One region of the Streptomyces sp. NPDC002602 genome, then DNA from elsewhere that is predicted to be linked to it. Evidence: predicted binding sites of a transcription regulator. Region 1 holds the regulator's gene; the other holds the start of a gene.
The links. The regulator HrcA, encoded in region 1, represses chaperone genes, less so after heat shock. The targets are predictions, from matches to a motif close to TTNGCACTCNGNNNNNCNGAGTGCNAA.

Region 1 (11,127 bases):
AAGGTGATCGGTCCCGGCATCGTATCCGCCGACGCCCCCGCCACGGCCAGGGGTTTGTGGCGCGGCCCGTCAGCCCGGCCGCCCGGTCAGCCCGGCCGCCCGCTCAGCCCCAGCGCCCCGTGCGGGCCAGCAGGACGGCGACCGCGGCGGTGCCGGCGGTGGAGGTGCGCAGCACCGAGGGGCCCAGCCGGTACGGCAGGGCGCCGGCTTCCGCGAAGGCCGCGAGTTCCTCCGGGGAGACCCCGCCCTCGGGACCGACGACCACGACGACGGACCCGGACGAGGGCAGTTCGGCCGTCGCCAGGGCTCCGGAGGGGGCGTCCCGGTCCTCGTGCAGGACCACGGCCAGGTCGGCCTCGGCGAGCAGCGCCGCCACCTGCTTCGTGGAGAGGGCCTCGGCCACCTCCGGGAAGCTCACGCGGCGGGACTGCTTGCCCGCCTCCCGGGCCGTGTTGCGCCACTTGGCGAGGGACTTGGCGCCCCGGTCGCCGCGCCACTGGGTGATGCAGCGCGAGGCCTGCCAGGGCACGATCGCGTCGACGCCGGTCTCGGTCATGGTCTCCACCGCGACCTCGCCCCGGTCGCCCTTCGGCAGCGCCTGCACGACGGTGATCCGGACGGCGGGCGCCGGCTCCTCGAAGGCCCCGGACACGGACACGACGAGCCGGTCCTTGCCCTCGGCCGCCTTCACGACGGCGTCGGCCCAGCGGCCCCGGCCGTCCGTGAGGACCACCGCCTCGCCGGGGTTGAGCCGCTTGACCGACACCGCGTGCCGGCCCTCGGGGCCCTCCAGGGTGAACTCCGGTCCCGCGGGGACCTCTTCGACCACGAACACGGGGGCCGTCATGACGCTCTCCTCATCTGCAACACCTTCAACGCGCTCTGCGCCTCGGCCAGTTCGGCCGCGAGCACCTCCGTCAGCTCCCCGGCGGGCAGCGTCCGCGCCAGCCGGTGGCCCTGGCCCGCCCACAGGGCCATGCCCTGCGGGTCCCCGGCGGCGGCGGCCGCCTTGCGCAGGCCCGAGGTCAGGTGGTGGACCTGCGGGTAGGCGGCCGGGGCGTACGGGCCGTGTTCCCGCATGAAGCGGTTGACCAGGCCCCTGGCGGGCCGGCCGGAGAAGGCGCGGGTGAGTTCCGTGTGCGGGAAGAGCGGGTTCGTCAGCGCTTTCTTGTGCAGGGGGTGCGCGCCCGACTCCGGGCAGGCCAGGAAGGCCGTGCCGAGCTGGGCGGCCTCCGCGCCCGCCGCGAGCACCGCCGCGACCTGCGCGCCGCGCATCAGCCCGCCCGCCGCGATGATCGGGAGGGTCACGGCCTCCCGTACCCGGGCGACCAGCACGAGCAGTCCGACCCCGGCCGTGCCGTCGATCTCGGGGTCGTCGCGGTGCGTGCCCTGGTGGCCGCCCGCCTCGACGCCCTGGACGCAGACGGCGTCGGCTCCCGCCGCCTCGGCGGCCCGCGCCTCCTCCACCGAGGTCACCGTGACGACGGTGTACGTGCCGGCCTCGCGCAGTCGGGCGCAGACGGCGGGGGGCGGGCAGCCGAAGGTGAACGACACGACGGGGACGGGGTCCTCGACGAGGATGGCGAGCTTGGCCTCGTAGCCGTCGTCGGAGGTGCCGATGATGTCCTCCTCGGCCAGCGACACCTCGTACCAGTTGGCCTCGCCGGCGAGCTGTCCCCGGTACGTCTCGATCTCGGCCGGGTCCACGTAGCCGGTCTGCGGCATGAAGAGGTTGACGCCGAACGGACGTCGGGTGAGCGCGCGCAGCCGCTTGATCTCCTGGTACATCCCGTCGGCGGTCTTGTAGCCGCCGGCCAGGAAGCCCAGCCCGCCCGCCTCGCACACCGCGGCGGCCAGCGGCGGACAGGAGGCGCCGCCCGCCATGGGCGCCTGCACGATCGGGTAAGGGGTGAGACCGTTCGGCGAGGAGGACATGGACTGCATCGTGCCACGTCCCCGCGCACCGGGCCGAATCATCGCATTCGCCTGGCATAGTCCGCCTGCGAAGTCGCTCGACCCCGTGTCGCACCCCGCCCCGCACGGCATCGAGCCCGACCCGGGACATCCCCGGATCGGGCTCGTGCGAGAGGGTGCGTGCGGCCGGTCAGCGGCCGTTGAACGCGTCCTTCAGGCGGCTGAACAGGCCCTGCTGGCCCGGCGCGAACTGGCCCATCGGCCGCTCCTCGCCGCGCAGCTTCGCGAGCTGGCGCAGCAGGTCCTCCTGCTGGGCGTCCAGCTTGCCGGGGGTGGTGACCTCGACGTGGACGATCAGGTCGCCGCGCCCGCCGCCGCGCAGGTGCGTGACGCCGCGCCCGTGCAGCGGGATCGCCTGCCCGGAGCCGGTGCCGGGCCGGATGTCGATCTCCTCCAGGCCGTCGAGCGTCTCCAGCGGGCATTTGGTGCCCAGGGCCGCCGCCGTCATGGGGAGGGTGACCGTGCAGTGCAGGTCGTCCCCGCGCCGTTGGAAGGTCGGGTGCGGCAGCTCGTGGATCTCCACGTACAGGTCGCCGGCGGGGCCGCCGCCGGGGCCGACCTCGCCCTCGCCCGCGAGCTGGATGCGGGTGCCGTTCTCGACACCGGCGGGGATCTTGACCGTGAGGCTGCGGCGGGACCGCACCCGTCCGTCGCCCGCGCACTCGGGGCACGGGGTGGGGACCACGGTGCCGAAGCCCTGGCACTGCGGGCAGGGCCGCGAGGTCATGACCTGGCCCAGGAAGGACCGGGTGACCTGCGAGACCTCACCGCGACCGCGACACATGTCACACGTCTGCGCCGAGGTGCCGGGGGCGGCGCCCTCACCGGAGCAGGTCGTGCAGACCACGGCCGTGTCGACCTGGATGTCCTTGGTCGTCCCGAAGGCCGCCTCGTCCAGTTCCAGGTCGAGGCGGATCATGGCGTCCTGGCCTCGGCGGGTCCGCGAGCGCGGTCCGCGCTGCTGGGACTGACCGAAGAAGGCGTCCATGATGTCGGAGAAGTTGCCGAAGCCACCCGCCCCGAATCCGCCCGCGCCGCCGCCGCCCGAGGAGGACAGCGGGTCGCCGCCGAGGTCGTAGACCTGCTTCTTCTGCGGGTCCGAGAGCACCTCGTAGGCCGCGTTGATCTCCTTGAAGCGCTCCTGCGTCTTCGGATCCGGATTCACGTCCGGGTGGAGTTCGCGGGCGAGGCGACGGAAGGCCTTCTTGATCTCGTCCTGCGATGCGTCGCGGCGCACGCCGAGAACGGCGTAGTAGTCCGTGGCCACTTACGACTCCGCCAGGATCTGTCCGACGTAACGTGCCACTGCGCGTACCGCTCCCATCGTTCCGGGGTAGTCCATGCGGGTCGGTCCGACCACGCCGAGTTTGGCGACTGCTTCGCCGCCCGAACCGTAGCCGACCGAGACGACGGACGTGGAGTTCAGTCCCTCGTAGGCATTCTCATGCCCGATCTTCACGGCCATCCCCGACTCGTTGGCCTCGCCCAGCAGCTTGAGGAGCACGACCTGCTCCTCCAGCGCTTCGAGCACCGGCCTGATCGTCAGGGGAAAGTCATGTCCGAACCGTGTGAGGTTGGCGGTGCCGCCGATCATCAGCCGCTCCTCCGCCTCCTCCACGAGCGTTTCGAGAAGGGTGTCGAGGACGGCCTTGACCGTCGCCCGGTCCTCGGTCTCGAAGGACTCCGGAAGGTCCTGTACCAGCGGCGGCACGTCGGTGAACCGACGGCCGACCACCCGGCTGTTGAGCCGCGCCCGCAGATCGGCGAGCGAGGTCTCCCCGAAGGGCGTCTGGCAGTCGACCAGCCGCTGCTCGACCCGCCCGGTGTCCGTGATCAACACGAGCATCAGGCGCGCGGGCGCCAACGACAGCAGCTCGACGTGCCGGACGGTGGAACGGGTCAGCGACGGGTACTGCACCACGGCGACCTGCCGGGTGAGCTGCGCGAGCAGCCGCACGGTGCGCCCCACGACGTCGTCGAGGTCGACGGCGCCGTCGAGGAAGTTCTGGATGGCCCGCCGCTCCGGCGTGGACAGCGGTTTGACCCCCGCCAGCTTGTCCACGAAGAGCCGGTAACCCTTGTCGGTGGGGATCCGACCGGCACTGGTGTGGGGTTGGGCGATGTAGCCCTCGTCCTCCAGCAGCGCCATGTCGTTGCGCACGGTGGCGGGCGAGACGCCGAGCCGGTGCCGCTCGGTGAGCGCCTTGGAGCCGACCGGCTCCTCCGTCCCGACGTAGTCCTGGACGATGGCGCGCAGCACCTCGAGCCTGCGTTCACTGAGCATCGCGCACACCTCCGGATGCGGTCGGTCTTCTTCGGTCGTCGTTCGGTCCCGTTGCGGGCCTTGTTGGCACTCTGCACATTCGAGTGCCAGAGATCCCCCGGTCAGTGTACGGCCGGGTGGTACGCGGGAGGCAAGGGCGGCCCGCCAGGGTAGCGTCACCGCATGGACGTGCAATGGGAAGAGGCGGGCTGGGAACGGCTGACCGGGCGGGTCGGACGGCGTCGTCTGCCGGTGTGGGACTGCACCGTGGGGCTGGTGGTGGGCGACGATTCGGTTCTTCTCGTCGATCCCGGTTCGTGCGTGCGCGAGGGTGCGCGGGTGCGGGCCGAGGCGGAGCGGCTGACCGGCCGGCACGTGACCCATATCGCATTCACGCACGGACATTTCGACCACGTACTGGGCGGCTCCGCCTTCACGGGCGCCGAGTTCCACGGCGCGGTCGGCCTGGACAAGGTGCTGTCGACGCCCACCGGCCGCGAGGAACTGCGGCACAGCGCGACCGCGCACGGCCTGGACGCGGCGGAGGCCGCGGAGGCCGCCGACCTGGTCGTGGCGCCGGGGCACCCGGTGTCGGGCGAACGGACGCTGGACCTGGGCGCCGTACAGGTGCTGCTCGCGAACCTCGGACCCGCGCACTCCCAGCACGACCTGGCGGTCTTCGTCCCGGGCGAACGGGAGGTCGTCTTCTGCGGGGACCTGGTCGAGGAGTCGGGCGAACCCCAGGCCGGCTCGGACGCGGTGCCCGGACAGTGGCCGGCGGCCCTGGACCGGCTGCTCTCGCTGGGCGGCGACGACGCACTGTACGTGCCGGGTCACGGAGCGGTGGTCGACGCGACCTTCGTCCGTGCGCAACGCGACACACTGGCAACGAGGTTCGGCGTGTCGAGGGCGTGAGCCCGGGCTCTCTCGTACGGTCGCCGGATGCGTGAGTACTCCCCCGACCTGACCCCGCCGTGGAAGCGCGCCAAGGCCGTGCCCGAGGTGCCGGCGGACCGCGACCTGGTCGTCGAGGTGGCCGGTACGGACTTCTGCGGGGCGGTGGTGGCCTGCGAGGCCGGCACGGTGACCCTGGAGGACCGCTTCGGCAAGCGGCGGGTGTTCCCGCTGGAGCCCCGCGGCTTCCTGCTGGACGGGGCGGTGGTCACCCTGACCCGTCCGTCCCGCGCCCCGGCCGCCCCGGCCCGTACGGCCTCGGGCTCGCTCGCCGTCCCCGGGGCCCGGGCCCGGGTGGCCCGGGCGGGCCGGATCTACGTCGAGGGCCGCCACGACGCCGAGCTGGTGGAGCGGGTCTGGGGCGACGACCTGCGCATCGAGGGCGTGGTCGTGGAGTACCTGGAGGGCATCGACGACCTGCCGACGATCGTGGCGGACTTCGCGCCGGCCGCGGACGCCCGGCTGGGGGTCCTGGTGGACCACCTGGTGCCGGGTTCGAAGGAGTCGCGGATCGCCGCCGAGGTCACCTCTCCGCACGTCCTGATCGTGGGCCATCCCTACGTGGACGTCTGGCAGGCGGTGAAACCGTCCGCCCTGGGCATCGCGGCCTGGCCGGTGATCCCGCGCGGGGAGGACTGGAAGACGGGCGTCTGCCGGGCGCTGGGCTGGCCGCCGAACACGGGCGCCGCCTGGCAGCACATCCTGTCCAGGGTGACCTCGTACCGCGACCTGGAGCCGACCCTGCTGGGCGCGGTGGAGCACCTGATCGACCACGTCACCGCCTGACGGGGCTCGGCCGGATCCGAAGAAGCCGGCCTAAGGGCTGTCCCGCAATCCCTGGCGGGCGCACGACGCCGGCCACGGCACCTCGCCGCGTTGTCGGAACACCCGAATACGCCCGGTATGAGGACGTCCCTCCGCCTTGCGATGCACCGCGTCCGACGCCGTGCGCTGATCCACCAGGGATTGCGGGACAGCCCTTAGTCCACCAGGTCGCGGACGACCGCGTCGGCCAGCAGCCGCCCCCGCAGGGTCAGCACGGCGTTCCCGGCCTCGTACGGGCCGGGGGCCAGCAGTCCGTCCGCCAGGGCGCGTCGGGACGACGCCAGGCCCGCGGGGGCCAGCAGCGACAGCGGAACGCCGTCCACGAGCCGCAGCTCCAGCAGGATCCGCTCGACGCGCCGGTCCTCGTCCGACAGGAGTTCGCGGCCCGCGCCCGGGGAACGGCCCTCGGCCAGCGCCGCGGCGTAGGCGCCGGGGTGCTTCACGTTCCACCAGCGCACCCCGCCCACGTGCGAGTGGGCGCCGGGGCCGGCCCCCCACCAGTCGGCGCCGCGCCAGTACAGCTCGTTGTGCAGGCAGCGCCCGGCCTCGGAGGTCGCCCAGTTCGACACCTCGTACCAGGAGTAGCCGGCCTCGGCCATCACCGAGTCGGCGATCAGGTACCGGTCGGCGTGCACGTCGTCGTCCGTCATCGGGACCTCGCCGCGACGGATCCGGCGGGCCAGCTGCGTGCCCTCCTCCACGATCAGCGCGTAGGCGCTGACGTGGTCCGGACCGGCCCCCAGCGCGGCGGCCAGCGTGGCCCGCCAGTCCTCGTCGGACTCGCCGGGCGTGCCGTAGATCAGGTCGAGGTTCACGTGCTCGAAGCCGGCCGCCCGCGCCTCCGCCACGCACGCCTCGGGGCGTCCGGGCGTGTGGGTGCGGTCGAGCACCTTCAGGACGTGCTGTTTGGCGCTCTGCATGCCGAAGGAGACCCGGTTGAAGCCGCCCTCGCGCAGTTCCGCGAGGTAGCGCGGGTCCACCGACTCCGGGTTGGCCTCGGTGGTGATCTCGGCGTCCTCGGCGAGCCCGAACTCGTCCCGGATCGCCGCGAGCATCCGCACGAGGTCCCCGGCGGGCAGCAGGGTGGGCGTACCGCCGCCCACGAACACGGTCCGTACGGCCCGCGGGTCGTCCCCGAGGACCTTGCGCGCCAGCCTGACCTCGTCGATCAGGGTGTCGGCGTAGTTCTCGCGGGAGGCGAGCACGCCGCCGGTGCCCCGCAGCTCGGTGGCCGTGTAGGTGTTGAAGTCGCAGTACCCGCAGCGCGTCGCGCAGTAGGGGACGTGCAGGTAGAAGCCGAGCGGCCGCTCGCCGGCGCCCGCCAGGGCGTGCGACGGCAGCGAGCCGTCTTCGGGCATGGGTTCACCGTCGGGCAGTGCGGAAGGCATGAGCCCATTGTCCCGCACCGCCCGAAGGTCGTTTACGCTCCGCGACCGCGGCCGGCCCACAGGCTCGGGCCGCCAGGGGTCACGCCTCGTTCGAGCCCGCGTACATCTCGTCGATGAGGTACTTGAACTCGCGCTCCACGACCGGCCTCTTGAGCTTGAGGCTCGGGGTGAGGTCGCCGTGCTCGACGTCGAGGTCGCGGGGCAGCAGCCGGAACTGCTTGATCGTCTGCCAGCGCTGGAGGCCCTCGTTGAGGGTCTGCACGTAGGTCTCGACGAGCCGTACCGTCTCGGGCGCGGCCACGACCTCGGCGTACGTCTTGCCCTCCAGGCCGTGATCGGCGGCCCACGTCAGGATGGCGGGCCCGTCGAGGGCGATCAGCGCGGAGCAGAAGTTCCGGTCGGCGCCGTGCACCACGATGCTGGAAACGTACGGGCAGATCGCCTTGAACCGGCCCTCGATCTCGGCCGGGGCGACGTACTTGCCGCCCGAGGTCTTGATCAGGTCCTTCTTGCGGTCGGTGATGCGCAGGAAGCCGTCCGGGGACAGCTCGCCGATGTCGCCGGTGTGCAGCCAGCCGTCGGCCTCCAGCACCTCGGCGGTCTTGTCCGGCAGCCCGTGGTAGCCCTGCATGATGCCGGGGCCGCGCAGCAGGATCTCGCCGTCGTCGGCGATGCGGACCTCGGTGCCGGGGAGCGGCTTGCCGACGGTGCCGGTGCGGTAGGCCTCGCCGGGGTTGACGAAGGAGGCGGCGCTGGACTCCGTGAGGCCGTAGCCCTCCAGGATGTGGATGCCCGCGCCGGCGAAGAAGTAGCCGATGTCGGGGGCGAGGGCCGCGGAGCCGGAGATCGCGGCGCGCAGCTTTCCGCCGAAGGCGTCGCGGAGCTTGGAGTAGACGAGCGCGTCGGCGACCTTGTGGCGGGTGGCGAGGCCGAGGGGGACGGACGCGTTGCCGGTGCGCCGGAAGTTGTCCTGGCTGACCTTGGCGTACTCGCGGGCGACGCCGGCCGCCCACTTGAAGATCTTGTACTTGGCGCCGCCGGCGGCGCGCGCCTTGCCGGCGGCACCGTTGTAGACCTTCTCGAAGATGCGCGGAACGGCGGCCATGTAGGTCGGCTGCACGATCGGCAGGTTCTCGATGATCTTGTCGATCCGGCCGTCGATGGCGGTGACGTGGCCGACCTCGATCTGGCCGGAGGTCAGCACCTTGCCGAAGACGTGCGCGAGCGGCAGCCACAGGTACTGGACGTCGTCCGAGTTGATCATCCCGGTCGCGACGGTGGCCTTGGCCATGTACGACCAGTTGTCGTGCGGCAGTCGCACGCCCTTGGGGCGGCCGGTGGTGCCGGAGGTGTAGATCAGAGTGGCGAGTTGGTCGGCGGTGATCGCCGCGATCCGCTCCTTGACCGCCTCGGGGTGCTTGGCGAGGTACTCCTTGCCGCGCGCCTCCAGATCGGCGAGGGAGAGCACCCAACCCTCGGGGTCGCTCTCGTGCGCGACGGCGTCCTCGGCGTCCAGCACCACCACGTGGGCGAGGCGGGGCAGGCCGGCGCGGTGCGCGCGGGCCTTGGCCAACTGCTTGGCGTCCTCGGCGATCAGCACCCGGCTCTCGGAGTCGGCCAGGATGAACGCCGACTCCTCGCCGTTGGTGCTCGGGTAGATGGTGGTGGTCGCGGCGCCGGCGCACATCACGCCGAGGTCGGCCAGGATCCACTCGACCCGGGTGTTGGAGGCGAGCGCGACCCGGTCCTCCGACTGGAGCCCGAGGTCCGCGAGGCCGGCGGCGATGGCGAACACCCGCTCGGCCGCCTGTCCCCAACTGAGCGACTTCCAGTCGTCAGGACCCCCCGAGCCGTCGGCCGCGGGGACCGGATAGCGGTAGGCCTCGGCGTTCGGCGTGGCCGCGACGCGCTCAAGGAAGAGGGCCGCCACGGTGGGCGGGCGGTTCTCGATCAAGGTCTGTGTGTCGCTCACGACATCCTCCGGACCGGTCCACGCGGCAGTGCGTGGGCGTGGGGCGCTTGGGACGGGCGGGTGGGGACCTGCGCGTTACGGCTGGCGAGTTTGTGACTGGCGAGTAACCATCAAGCAGTGATCAGACTAGAGGCCGCCCGCCCGACGCGTAAGGGGCGGCGAGCAGCCGCTTCATAACGAAACGGGCCCCCATGCGGATGCATGTGGGCCCGTTTCTCACGACATGGGACAGGCGCGCTTCTTGACCTGCCCTTTACACCCGTCCGGCGTCCGCTACTTCTTCTTGCCGGACTCGTCGCTGGAGAGGACGGCGATGAAGGCCTCCTGCGGGACCTCCACGGAGCCGACCATCTTCATCCGCTTCTTGCCTTCCTTCTGCTTCTCCAGCAGCTTCCGCTTACGGGAGATGTCACCGCCGTAGCACTTGGCGAGGACGTCCTTGCGGATCGCGCGGATGGTCTCGCGGGCGATGACGCGGGAGCCGACGGCCGCCTGGATCGGGATCTCGAAGGCCTGGCGCGGGATGAGCTCGCGCAGCTTCGCGACGAGGCGCACGCCGTAGGCGTAGGCGGCGTCCTTGTGCGTGACGGCGGAGAAGGCGTCGACCTTGTCGCCGTGCAGCAGGATGTCGACCTTGACCAGCCCGGAGGCCTGCTCGCCGGTGGGCTCGTAGTCGAGGGAGGCGTAACCGCGCGTCTTGGACTTCAGCTGGTCGAAGAAGTCGAACACGATCTCCGCGAGAGGGAGCGTGTAGCGGATCTCGACCCGGTCCTCGGAGAGGTAGTCCATCCCGAGGAGCGTGCCGCGGCGCTGCTGGCAGAGCTCCATGATCGCGCCGATGAACTCGGAGGGCGCGAGCAGGGTGGCCCGCACGACCGGCTCGAACACGTCCGAGATCTTGCCCTCGGGGAACTCGCTCGGGTTGGTGACGTTGACCTCCTTGCCGTCCTCCATGACGACGCGGTAGATCACGTTGGGCGCGGTGGCGATCAGGTCGAGGCCGAACTCGCGCTCCAGGCGCTCGCGGACCACGTCCAGGTGCAGCAGGCCGAGGAAGCCCACGCGGAAGCCGAAGCCCAGTGCCGCCGAGGTCTCCGGCTCGTAGACGAGCGCGGCGTCGTTGAGCTGCAGCTTGTCGAGGGCCTCGCGCAGGTCGGGGTAGTCCGAACCGTCGAGCGGGTACAGGCCCGAGAAGACCATCGGCCGCGGGTCCTTGTAGCCGCCGAGGGCCTCGGTCGCGCCGTTGTGCAGGCTGGTGATGGTGTCACCGACCTTGGACTGACGGACGTCCTTCACGCCGGTGATGATGTAGCCGACCTCGCCGACGCCGATGCCGTCGGAGGGGGTCATCTCCGGGGAGGAGACGCCGATCTCCAACAGCTCGTGGGTCGCGCCGGTGGACATCATCCGGATGCGCTCGCGCTTGTTGAGCTGGCCGTCCACGACACGGACGTAGGTGACGACACCCCGGTACGAGTCGTAGACCGAGTCGAAGATCATCGCGCGGGCGGGGGCGTCCTTGGGACCGACGGGGGCCGGAACCGTGGCGACGATCTTGTCGAGCAGCGCGTCCACGCCGAGACCGGTCTTCGCGGAGACCCGCAGCACGTCCTCGGGCTGGCAGCCGACCAGGTTCGCGAGCTCCTCAGCGAACTTCTCCGGCTGGGCGGCCGGCAGGTCGATCTTGTTCAGCACCGGGACGATCGCGAGGTCCTTCTCCATCGCCAGGTACAGGTTGGCGAGGGTCTGGG
Region 2 (11,127 bases), on a different contig from region 1:
GCGTGAAACTGACCGGAATACGTCCCGCCCCGAAGATCCCCGAAGGGATCCCGCATGCGTCAGCCCGCTTCCGTCCTCGCCGCAGCCGCCCTCCTGCCCCTCCTGCTGATGGGCGCCACCGCCTGCCAGAGCGTGCCCGAAGGGGCCGCCGTGGCCCCCGCCGCGGTACCCGCCGTCCCGGTGGACGACGGGGTGCCGGGAGCCGACGGCGACCCGGCCGCACCGGGCACGGCGGTGGTGCGGGCGACCGCGAAGGACGCCCGTGTGGGCGACTCCGTACGGGTGGCGGGCCGCCAGGTGGGGCAGCACCTCCAGGCCGTGCTCAACGCGTACGTGGACCCGGCCGTCAGCGTCGAGAAGAACTTCGCACCGGCCGCAGGGAAGCGCTGGGTGGCCGCCTCGATGTCGTTCGTCAACGTGGGGGGAGCCTCGTACGGGGCTCTCGGGAGCATGTGGGCGTACGACGGCGCGGGGCAGCGCCACCCGGTGGTGCCCACCGGCGAACTCACAACCGGCAAACCCCTCGTCTTCGATTCCCTGGAGGTCGGTGAGCGGGTCGAAGGATGGGTGGTGTTCGAAATCCCGGAAAGCGCGCGCGTCGTACGGCTCCAGTACCAGGACGCGAACATGCGGGCGAATTCCGGAGGGGGATTCTGGGCCGTATAGCCCGCTCGGGTGAAAGGCCGCGAGGGGGTGGGCGAGAGGCCACTAAGGTGCGGCGCATGACTTCCACCCAAGCCGAAATCGACCGGTCCCAGCTCGGCACCCTTTCCGTGCTCGCCTGGATCGGTGACCCCTCCGAGGGTCACGACATCCCGTACCTCCTCGCCTACACCCTGGGCGACGGCCCGGGCGGCAAGGAGGCCGGCGAGGCGGCCGCCCGAGGTCTCCTGGAGGAGATCGGCCTGCCGATCGGGGACGTGGTCATGGACGGGACCCTCAAGGCGGCCACCTTCCCGGTGAAGATCCTGCTGGCCGACCACCAGATCGCGCTGACCCTGCCCGGGCTCAACGCCACCTGCACCGCCCCGCCGGAGTGGGTCGCCGCCGCCCACGAGAGCGGGCAGGCCTACTTCCTGTTCGCCACCCGCGCCTGGCCCGAGGCCGTTCCCGGGCAGCCCGTCTCGGCGGAGGTGCTCCAGGCCTTCGCGGGCGACGAGGAAGTGCTGACCAGCAGTGCACACTGCGTGCTCACGGTGCAGAGCCTGCGCGCCTGACACGGCGCCGCCACCGCCCACGCTCCGGCCGCCGGGCTCCCAGCCCGCCCGGTGGCCGGTCCCGGTGACCGGTGCCGGTGGTCAGTGCCGGTGACCGGTCCCGGTGGTCAGTGCCGGTGGCCGGTGCCGTCACGGCTGCTCGAAGGCGAAACGGAGCGAACGTACCCGGTTGTCGAAGTTCGATCCCGCCAGATCCGGCAGGCCCACCGCGCGCAGCCCCACGGGCCGGGTCAGCAACTCCCGGAACAGTGACCTCATCTCCACCCGGGCCAGATGCGCGCCCAGGCAGAAGTGCGGACCGCCGCCCCCGAACCCCAGGTGCGGATTGGGCGAGCGGGTGATGTCGAAGGCGTCGGGGTCGGGGAAGACCGCCTCGTCGCGGTTGGCGGAGGCGTAGTACAGCACCACCTTGTCACCGGGCGTGAACAGGTGCCCGCCGAGGTCGTGTTCGGCCACCACCGTGCGACGGAACTGGATGATCGGCGTCGAGTGGCGGATCATCTCGTCCACCGCGCCGTCCGCGTACGCCTCGAAGTCCGACAGCAGCAGATCGCGTTGGTCCGGGAAATCGGTCAGCAGGGTCAGACCGTGCGTGATCGCGTTCCGGGTCGTCTCCACGCCGGCCACCATCAACAGCGAGAAGAACGCCCCGAGCTGCCGGGCACCCAGGGCCTGGCCGTCCACGTTCGCGCAGACCAGCGCCGAGATGAGGTCGTCGGTCGGATTCCTGCGCCGTTCCCGCCCGATGCCAGCGACCATCCGCTGCATCCGGGCCAGCGCGCGCAACCCGCGCCCCGGCATCCGCAGCCGGGCGGCGAGACCCCGCTCCACGCCGATGTGTTCGGAGGCGTGGTTGACCCGGTCCGCGATCTCGGCCCGGTAGACCTCCGGGATGCCCATCATGTTGCAGATGACCTCCAGCGGCAGCCGGGAAGCCACCGCCGAGACGAACTCGTCGGGCCGCTCGTCCAGCACGTCGTCCACGATCCTGGCCGCCACCGCGTGGATGTCCTCCTCCGCCGCGGCCAACAGCCTCGGGGTGAAGGCCCGCTGCACGACCTTGCGCAACCGCGCGTGGTCGGGGCCGTCCAGGTTGACCATCGAGTCCCCGAACAACGCCCTCACCCAACGGGGCGGCTCCGGGGTCGTGACCCCGGGCGCGCTCGCGAACACCTTGGGCAGTCGGCTCGCCTCCTGCACGTCCGCGTGCCGCACCAGGGCCCAGTGGCCCCGATCCCGGCCCTCGGGCACGTACACCGGGGAATCGAGCGCCCGCAGCCGGGCGAAGGCCGCCAGCCGGGCCTGCGGGGGCGACTGCCAGAAGGCCGGATCGGCCAGCTCGGCCCCGGGCCGGTCCTCGTACCGCTGTGCCGGGACTGTCATGCACGTACCTTCTTCCTTCTCGTCGGCAGCACGCCGAATCGCCCCCGACCGTCCTCACGCACCAGAACGCGCCCGCTCGGCCAAGGTCACGCCCACCGCCACCGTGCCCGCCGCCACCAGACCGATCCACAGCACCGCGTGCTCGCCGGTCCAGGCGCACACGAGAACGGCCAGGGCCGAGATCGGGAGCACCGACTGCTGGGCCATGCCCCGCTTGAAGTGACGGGAGTGCAGGAACCACACGAAGAGCAGGAACAGCGCGGCCGGGACGGCCACCGCGAGGTTCGCCGCCAGGTCGGAGACGTGCGCCTTGCCCACCGCCTGCTCGATCGCCACCTCGATGCCGGCGCCGATCGCCGCCGCCGACGCCAGGATCACGAAGTGCCCGTAACCCCACGGGATGGCATCGCGGTTGGTGCGCAGCCCCTCGTGCACCGGCAAAGCGAAGTAGATCCACCAGGCGGCGAAGACCAACAGCAGACCGCCCGCCGCGATCGGCAGCAACTCGCCCAGCGCCTCGTGCTCGTCGATCGCCGACTGCACGGCGACCGTGCTCGCGGCGATGGTCTCGCCGAGCACGATGATGGTGAACAGGCCGTACCGCTCGGCGATGTGGTGCGGATGCCACGGCGTCTGGTGACCGTGCTCCGCGATGACCGGCACCGCCAGCTCCGCCACCACCATGACGAGGAACAGCCACTGCCGGGCGCTCTCGGGAGCCAGGAGCAGCGCCGTCCACCCCGCCTGACAGATCAACAGCCCCACCGCGTACGTGATCGCGCAGCGGCGGGCCGGACCGCGCTCCCCGGCGGCCGCGCGCAGCCACTGGAAGGTCAGCGCGATGCGCATCACCAGATAGCCGATGACCGCGACGGTCCAGTCGTTGTCGTTGAAGGCGCGCGGGATCCCGGCCGAGTACACGAGCACCCCGGAGATCTGCACCAGGGTCGCGATCCGGTACGGGATGTCGTCGACGTCGTAGGCGGAGGCGAACCAGGTGAAGTTCATCCAGGCCCACCACACCCCGAAGAACACGAAGAGGTAGCCGGTGATGCCGCTGCCCACGTGCCCCTCCGCCAGGGCGTGGACGAGTTGGCGGCCCGCCTGCGCCACGCCGACCACGAAACACAGGTCGAAGAAGAGCTCCAGCGGAGTCGCGGCGCGGTGGCTCTCGTCCCGGCTCCGGGCGGTCATCGGTACGTACGTCATACAGCCCAGCACAGCAGCCGGGCGCGGGTCGGCAGTCGAGGCGCGCGGCCCGTGGCGCCCGCGTACCCCGGGCGGACTTGTCGGGGGCCATCGTGTGCCGGGGTTCGACGCCCCGGGGTTCGACGCCCGGGGTTCGACGCCCGGGCTTCGATGCGCCGGGCCGCGTGGAGCAGGGCCTCGACGCCCCCGGGTCTCCCCGGCCGAGCGGAGGCGGAGGCGGGGGCGGAGGTGGGGTCCGGGGCGGCCGTACCCTGGAGCCATGAGCACCGCCCCCGCCTCCGACCCGCAGGACGCGCACCACACGCCCGCGTCCGCGCCCGATCCCGCGGCCTCTGCGACCCCTGCGGCCAAGCCGAAGCCGAAGGCCAGGCTCGACTTCGACGACCCGCTGGACCGGCAGTCCTCGGACGACACCGACCGGGGCTGGGGCGAGCGAACCCCCGCCGGCGGCAGCGCGGCCGATCTGGCCCGCTTCCTCGACGAAAAGCCCCCGCACCACGTGTGAGCGGGCCGGCTCAGCGCGAGCCGTCGCGCCCCTGCCCGTAGCCCGGACCCTGTGCATAGCCCTGACCCTGTGCGTAGCCCGGGCCCTGCCCGTAGCCCTGAGCCTGGCCGTAACCCGGACCCTGACCCTGACCCGGCGTGTGGCCGTCGACCGCACCGGAGACGGACGCCGTGCGCTGTGCCACCAGGGTGTCCCGGATCTCCTTGAGGACCACCAGCTCGGTGATCTCCATCGTCTCCTGCACGCCCTCCCTGGCCTTGCGGCGCTGCTCGACCTTGGCGAGGTACTTCGCCATCGGCAGCACCATCAGGAAGTAGACGACGGCCGCGGTGATCAGGAAGGTCAGCGTGGCGTTCAGCACGGAACCCCACATGATGTTCACGCCGGTCGGCTCGCCCTTGGCGTTGACCCCACAGGTGTCCTTCAGACACGAGGAGTAGACGTCCAGGTTCTTCGTGCCGACGGCACCGACCAACGGGCTGATGATCCCCTTCACGATGGAGTTCACGATGTTCGTGAACGCCGCGCCGATGACCACGGCCACCGCGAGGTCGACCACGTTGCCGCGCATCAGGAAGGCCTTGAAGCCTGCCAGGACGCTCTCCTTCTTGTTCTCGCTCACCACTGAGCCTCTCTTCACATCCACAAAACACGGAGCCAACGGTTCCGAAAGCTACGGCAGTACGGGCCGGGCGTGTCCAATCGGTCCTCACCTCAGTGATGACTTGATCGGGCGCGTGCGCGATTCAGCACAGGGTCACCGCCAGGCGTGACACACTGCCCACCCCCACGAGGGCCCGCGCGGTTTCCCGGGGCACGGACAGGACCACCAACGCCCCGCCGTCCCCGACACCCTGCTCGGGCTCGGGCACTTCGGCAACTCGGGCCGCCACCGCCACCACCCGGGGCGGTCCCGCCCGCTCCGCCGCCACCACGTCCACCCGGTCTCCGGGGCGCAACAGCCGCACCGTCGCCGCGTCCGCGATGCGCACGGGGGCCGACACCATCCGCACCACCGCGGGCGGTGGCTTCGCCTCGGGCGGCGCACCACCCCGGGAGGCCCGCGCCTCCGTCCCGCCCACGGTCAGCAGGGCCGCCACGACGGCCAGACCGGCCGCGCCGGCCCGCCGCCGACGCCGCAGGGCACGCCGCAGCCGGTCCCCGCCCCGCCCGACGCGGAGCGGCGGAAAGAGGGGGACGGGACGCGCGGGGGGACACGCGGAGGAAAGGGGAAGCCGGGAAGCAGTCCTGGACATGATGAACACCACCGAGTCGCTCGTGCGCCGATGCCCGGGCCGACGCCCGGACACCCCTCACGATCCGCCGCCCCGCCCGTCCCCGCTCGGGCCTGTGGACGATCCCCAGGTTGTGGACAACTCCGCCACCCCCGCGGGGGACCGGCGCGCACGGTTCAGGCCGCGTTCGGGTTCCGGCAGGCCTCCGCGAACCCCTGGCTGGTCAGCCCGAAGGCGCTGTTGACGCGCAAGCGCCAGTTCTCCAACGCGACCATCGCGGTGAGTTCCACGAACGCGGCCTCGCCGAGACGGGCGATCAGCTCGGTGGCCAGCGCGTCGGTGACGGTCGGCTCGGTCTCCGTCATGGCCTCGGCGTACTCCATGACCAGCAGTTCCGGCTCGGTGAAGACGTCACGGGCATCGCGCCAGCGCGGCACGTTCCGGGCCTTCTCCGGCGACAGTCCCTTCTCGTGCCCCTCCCAGTAACCGAAGTCCACGCACCACGAGCAGTTGACGCGGGCCGCCGCCGCCATCACCGCGAGGTGCTTCAACTGCCCGTCGAGGGCCTGCCACCTCGCCACCTGCCGCTCCAGGCGGACGTACGCGAGGAGGACGCGCGCGTTGTGCCCGTACGCGAGGCCGGGCGCGAGCACCTTGCCGTAGGCGCGGCGCGCGTACCAGGCGCCGAGGCGGTTGATGAGGGTGCGGGGCGGGGTGAGCGAGATGCGCGGCATGGTCGCCTCCTGTGCGGGACGGCCCCGATGGCCGGTCCTCCACAGCTCTGACCGGACGGCCCCGCGGAACGTGACACCACGCCTCCCGAGAGCCCCCACCCGCGCCCACCGAAACGCCCCGCCCGCCATCGGAACGCCCCGGCCCATCGAGCGCCCGCCCGCCCGCCGAACCGTGGCGCACGAACGCCCACGGTCCGCGCCCGGAAGTCCCCGGCACGCGGACCGCCTCCGGGACCGCCCTGGCCGCCAGCCGCCGGCCCCGCCCCCGGCCACGTCGGTCACATCCGTCACGGTGGCCACGTCCGTCACGTCCGTCACGGTGGCCACGTAGGCCACGTCGGCTACGGCAGTTCGATGCCCAGGTCCCAGCCGTCGTGCGCGTGCGTGCACAGGCAGGCGCGGGACTCCGTCGGGGGCAGGGCCGCCACCGCGTCGAAGAGCACCTCGCGCAGGCGCCCGACGTTCTCGCCGAACACCTTCAGGACCTCGGTGTGGGACACCCCCTCGCCCGTCTCCGCGCCGGCGTCCAGGTCGGTCACCAGCGCCATCGAGGTGTAGCAGAGCCCCAGCTCACGGGCCAGGACCGCCTCCGGGTGGCCCGTCATGCCGACCACGGACCAGCCCGCCGCGGCGTGCCAGCGCGACTCGGCCCGCGTCGAGAACCGCGGCCCCTCGACGACGACCATGGTGCCGCCGTCCACGGGCTCCCAGTCCCGGCCGCGGGCCGCGGCCAGGGCCACGTCGCGACCGACCGGGCAGTAGGGGTCGGCGAAGGTGGTGTGCACGACGTTCGGGACGCTGCCGTCGGGCAGCGGCTCCCCGTCGAAGAAGGTCTGGGCGCGGGTCTTCGTACGGTCGACGAGCTGGTCGGGGACGAGCAGCGTGCCCGGACCGTACTCGGCCCGCAGGCCGCCCACCGCGCAGGGGCCGAGCACCTGGCGGACGCCGACCGAGCGCAGGGCCCACAGGTTGGCCCGGTAATTGATCTTGTGCGGGGGCACGGTGTGGCTGCGTCCGTGGCGCGGCAGGAAGGCCACCGACCGGCCGGCCAGCTCGCCCAGGTAAAGGGAGTCGCTGGGAGGCCCGTACGGGGTCTCGACCCGCACCTCCGTGACGTCCTCCAGGAAGGAGTAGAAGCCCGAGCCGCCGATGACACCGATCTCTGCATTCGCCATGCCGTCAGCCTAACCGGGCATGCGTGAGGCCCCGCTGCCCTGAGAGGGCTGCGGGGCCTTACGGAAGACTGACGGGATCAGGCAGCCGAGGTGGAGCTGCCGGTTCCGGACGTCGAGGACGACGAGGCGGCCGGGGCGGCGGCCGTCGAGGTCGTGGACGACGTGGACGCCGGCTTCGAGGCAGGGGTGCTGCTCGACGACGCGCCGCGGCTGTCGTTCCGGTAGAAGCCGGAGCCCTTGAAGACGATGCCGACCGCGGAGAACACCTTCTTCAGGCGTCCGTCGCAGTTCGGGCACACGGTCAGTGCGTCATCGGTGAACTTCTGCACGGCCTCAAGGCCCTCACCGCACTCGGTGCACTGGTACTGGTAGGTCGGCACGAATTTCCTCCTGGCACTCTGACTCAATGAGTGCTAACGACGCTCCATGGTGACGTATTCCGGCCGATCAGTCCACCGTCCTCGGCGCGCGGTGACCCAGGCCACGCTCAGACGGTGGTCAGATCACGCTGCCGGCCCCGCCGGGCGGCGGTGCCCGTGACGGTCTCCTCGTCGGTCGCGGAAGCGGTCTCCGGGGCGGTCCCGGCGGTCTCGGAGGCGTTGTCCGGGGCGTCGCCCGAGTCGGCGTCCGAGTCGGCGTCCGCGGCGCTCTCGTGGGTGGACGAGGCGTTCACGATCCGGCTCGGCGCCTGCGGCGCGAGCTTGGACCGCAGGGCCAGCAGGGTGACCAGCGCCAGGGCGGTGGCCGCCAGCGGCACGAGGAAGCCGTACGAGGAGCCGTGCGCGTCGGTCAGTCGACCGGCGACGATCACCGCGATGGCCTGTCCGAAGGCGACCGCGCCGGTGAGCCAGGTGAAGGCCTCGGTGCGGGCGTTCGCCGGGATCAGCGACTCGACCATGGTGTAACCGGTGATCAGGGCCGGGGCGATGCACAGTCCGACGAACAGGCCGAGCGCGGCCAGCAGGACCGTCGACTCGGCGGTCCACAGCAGGGACGCGAAGGCGGTCAGGCCGATGTAGCCGAACAGCAGCCGGCGGCGCGGGCCGATCTTCCAGGCGATGGCACCGCAGGCGATGCCGGCGATCATGTTGCCGGCGGCGAAGATGCCGTACAGCAGGCCGTTGGCGCCCGGGTTGCCGATCTCGTTGGAGAAGGCGGCCAGGGAGACCTGCATGCCGCCGAAGACGGCGCCGATCCCGAGGAAGGCGACGATCAGGACGCGCAGACCGGGGGAGGTCAGGGCCGAGACGCGCTTGGCCTCACCGGTGACCTGGACGTGAGCCGGGGGCTGGGTCCGACGCTGCGCGGCGAACAGCAGCCCGCCGAGGAGGCTCAGGGCGGCCTCGGTGATCAGCCCGGCGGCGGGGTGGATGCCGGTGCACAGCGCGGTCGCGAGGACCGGGCCGACGACGAAGGTGAACTCGTCGGTGACGGACTCGAACGCGGCGGCCGTCGGCAGCAGCGGCGAGCCCTCCAGCTTCGCGGCCCAGCGGGCCCGGACCATCGGGCCGACCTGCGGCACCGAGGCGCCGGCGGGGATCGCGGCGGCGGCGAGCGCCCAGAGCGGCGCGCCGGCCAGGGCCAGCGCGGCGAGGCCGGTGACGGCGGCGGAGTGGATCAGTACGACCGGCAGCAGGACGGCGCTCTGGCCGTGGCGGTCGGTGAGGTTGCCCATCACGGGGGCGCACAGCGCCATGGAGATGCCGGTGACGGCGGCGACGATGCCGGCGTTGGCGTAGGAGCCGGTGGTGTGCTGGACGAGCAGCAGGATGCTGATGGTCAGCATGCCGAACGGCAGTCGGGCGGCGAAGCCCGGAAGAAGGAAGCCGAGGGCGCCGGGAGTGCGCAGGAGCTGTCCGTAGCCGGGGCGGGCGGACGTGTCGGTCGTGACCGCGGATGTCACGGCCTGGCCTTTCCGCTGCCTGGTAGAACTCCCCGACTGCGGACGATGCATCACCTTGTGAGCGATCGCACCCGTACATGTGGGAGCCCCGAGAGCTGTCCTCTTGCGCAGAACCGAGTGATACCTGGGCGCCCACTGCGGGAGGGTGCCACGGCCGCTTTGCGGTCGCGCCAGCTCTGCGTCAGGCAGAGTTGGTTCGATGTGGTGTGCCTTCATCGTACAGGGACATCCCCTATCACGCCCTGTGATTACGACGACAGGTGGTGCCTTCACCTGGGATTAACTGGAAGTTCGCATTCCAGAACCCTTGAATATGGGGATATGGCGGGGCATAGTCCCCCGAAAATGGCCGAATTAGAACGTCGCTCTAACGCGGGCCGCACGCGAATCGTTCACTTCGGAGCCGCTCGAACGAACCCTCGCGCGCTCTCGTGTCGACCTCACGCGTGCCCCTCACCCGTTCCGAGCCAGCCCGCGAGCTTCCCGCCCCGCGCCACCGCGCGCAGCCGCGCCTCCGCCGCGTCCCGCACCGGATCGGTCGCCACGACCAGCAGCTCGTCCCCGCGCCGCAGCACGGTGGACGGTGCCGGAACGAAGCTCTTCGCGTCCCGGACCACCAGCGTCACCGAGGCCCCCGCCGGCAGGCGCAGTTCGCTGACCTCCACGCCGTGCATCCGCGAGGCGGCCGGGATGGAGAAGGACAACAGGTGTCCGCGCAGCTTCTCCAGCGGCGCCGACTCGATGCCCAGGTCGGCGGGGCTCTCGTCGGTGTCCCCGAGCTTCAGCTTGCGCGCGAGCCAGGGCAGGGTGGGCCCCTGGACCAGTGTGTAGACGACGACGAGCACGAAGACGATGTTGAAGACCCGGTCGCTGCCCTCGATTCCGGAGACCATCGGGATGGTCGCCAGGATGATGGGCACGGCGCCGCGCAGGCCCGCCCAGGACATCAGGGCCTGTTCCTGCCAGGGGAGGCGGAACGGCAGGAGGGAGACGAACACCTCCAGGGGGCGCGCGACCATCGTCAGCACCAGCCCGATGATCACCGCCGGCCAGAAGTCGTGGATCAGTTCGTGCGGGGTGACCAGCAGGCCGAGCAGCACGAACATGCCGATCTGCGCGATCCAGCCGAGTCCGTCGGCGAACCCGCGGGTGGCCGGCCAGTGCGGCAGCTTCGCGTTCCCGAGCACCATGGCGGCGAGGTACACCGCGAGGAAGCCGGAGCCGTGCGCCATGGCGCCGGCCGCGTACGCGGTGATGGCGATGGCCATCACCGCGATCGGGTAGAGGCCCGAGGCGGGGAGCGCCACGTGCCGCAATCCGTACGAGCCGAGGAAGCCGACGGCCAGTCCGATCGCGGCGCCGATCGCCAGCTCCAGGGCGATCTTCCCGATCAGCAGGTACCAGGGGTCCACGGGGCCGACGGTCGCGAAGGCGACGACCAGGATGACCACGGGGGCGTCGTTGAAGCCGGACTCCGCCTCCAGCACACCCGTGATCCGGGAGGGGAGCGGAACCTTGCGCAGTACGGAGAAGACGGCCGCGGCGTCCGTCGAGGAGACGACGGCGCCGATGAGGAGGGCCTGCCGCCATTCGAGCCCGACGAGGTAGTGCGCCCCCGCCGCGGTGACGCCGACGCTGATCGCGACGCCCACCAATGACAGTGAGATCGCTGCCGGCAGGGCCGGTTTGATCTCTTTCCACTTGGTGCCCAGACCACCCTCGGCGAGGATCACGACGAGCGCGGCATAGCCGATGACCTGGGTCAG

Region 2: the regulator HrcA is predicted to act here: its motif matches at 7,849-7,875, upstream of ACFYW3_RS29425 (FmdB family zinc ribbon protein).

Annotation. Positions count from the first base shown of each region.
Region 1 covers NZ_JBIAQX010000002.1:498,586-509,712, forward strand. The annotation lists gene ACFYW3_RS07665 (16S rRNA (uracil(1498)-N(3))-methyltransferase) at 104-847, opposite strand; gene ACFYW3_RS07670 (nitronate monooxygenase) at 844-1,935, opposite strand; gene dnaJ (molecular chaperone DnaJ) at 2,105-3,241, opposite strand; gene hrcA (heat-inducible transcriptional repressor HrcA) at 3,242-4,258, opposite strand; gene ACFYW3_RS07685 (MBL fold metallo-hydrolase) at 4,421-5,152, shown strand; gene ACFYW3_RS07690 (DUF3097 domain-containing protein) at 5,180-5,977, shown strand; gene hemW (radical SAM family heme chaperone HemW) at 6,172-7,404, opposite strand; gene ACFYW3_RS07700 (long-chain fatty acid--CoA ligase) at 7,484-9,376, opposite strand; gene lepA (translation elongation factor 4) at 9,650-11,127, opposite strand, start outside.
Region 2 covers NZ_JBIAQX010000014.1:133,837-144,963, forward strand. The annotation lists gene ACFYW3_RS29380 (DUF4352 domain-containing protein) at 55-666, shown strand; gene ACFYW3_RS29385 (DUF5949 family protein) at 723-1,217, shown strand; gene ACFYW3_RS29390 (cytochrome P450) at 1,347-2,600, opposite strand; gene ACFYW3_RS29395 (low temperature requirement protein A) at 2,655-3,809, opposite strand; gene ACFYW3_RS29400 (hypothetical protein) at 4,069-4,314, shown strand; gene mscL (large conductance mechanosensitive channel protein MscL) at 4,325-4,936, opposite strand; gene ACFYW3_RS29410 (hypothetical protein) at 5,061-5,570, opposite strand; gene ACFYW3_RS29415 (carboxymuconolactone decarboxylase family protein) at 5,726-6,283, opposite strand; gene ACFYW3_RS29420 (S-methyl-5'-thioadenosine phosphorylase) at 6,625-7,458, opposite strand; gene ACFYW3_RS29425 (FmdB family zinc ribbon protein) at 7,536-7,838, opposite strand; gene ACFYW3_RS29430 (MFS transporter) at 7,946-9,361, opposite strand; gene ACFYW3_RS29435 (potassium/proton antiporter) at 9,802-11,127, opposite strand, start outside.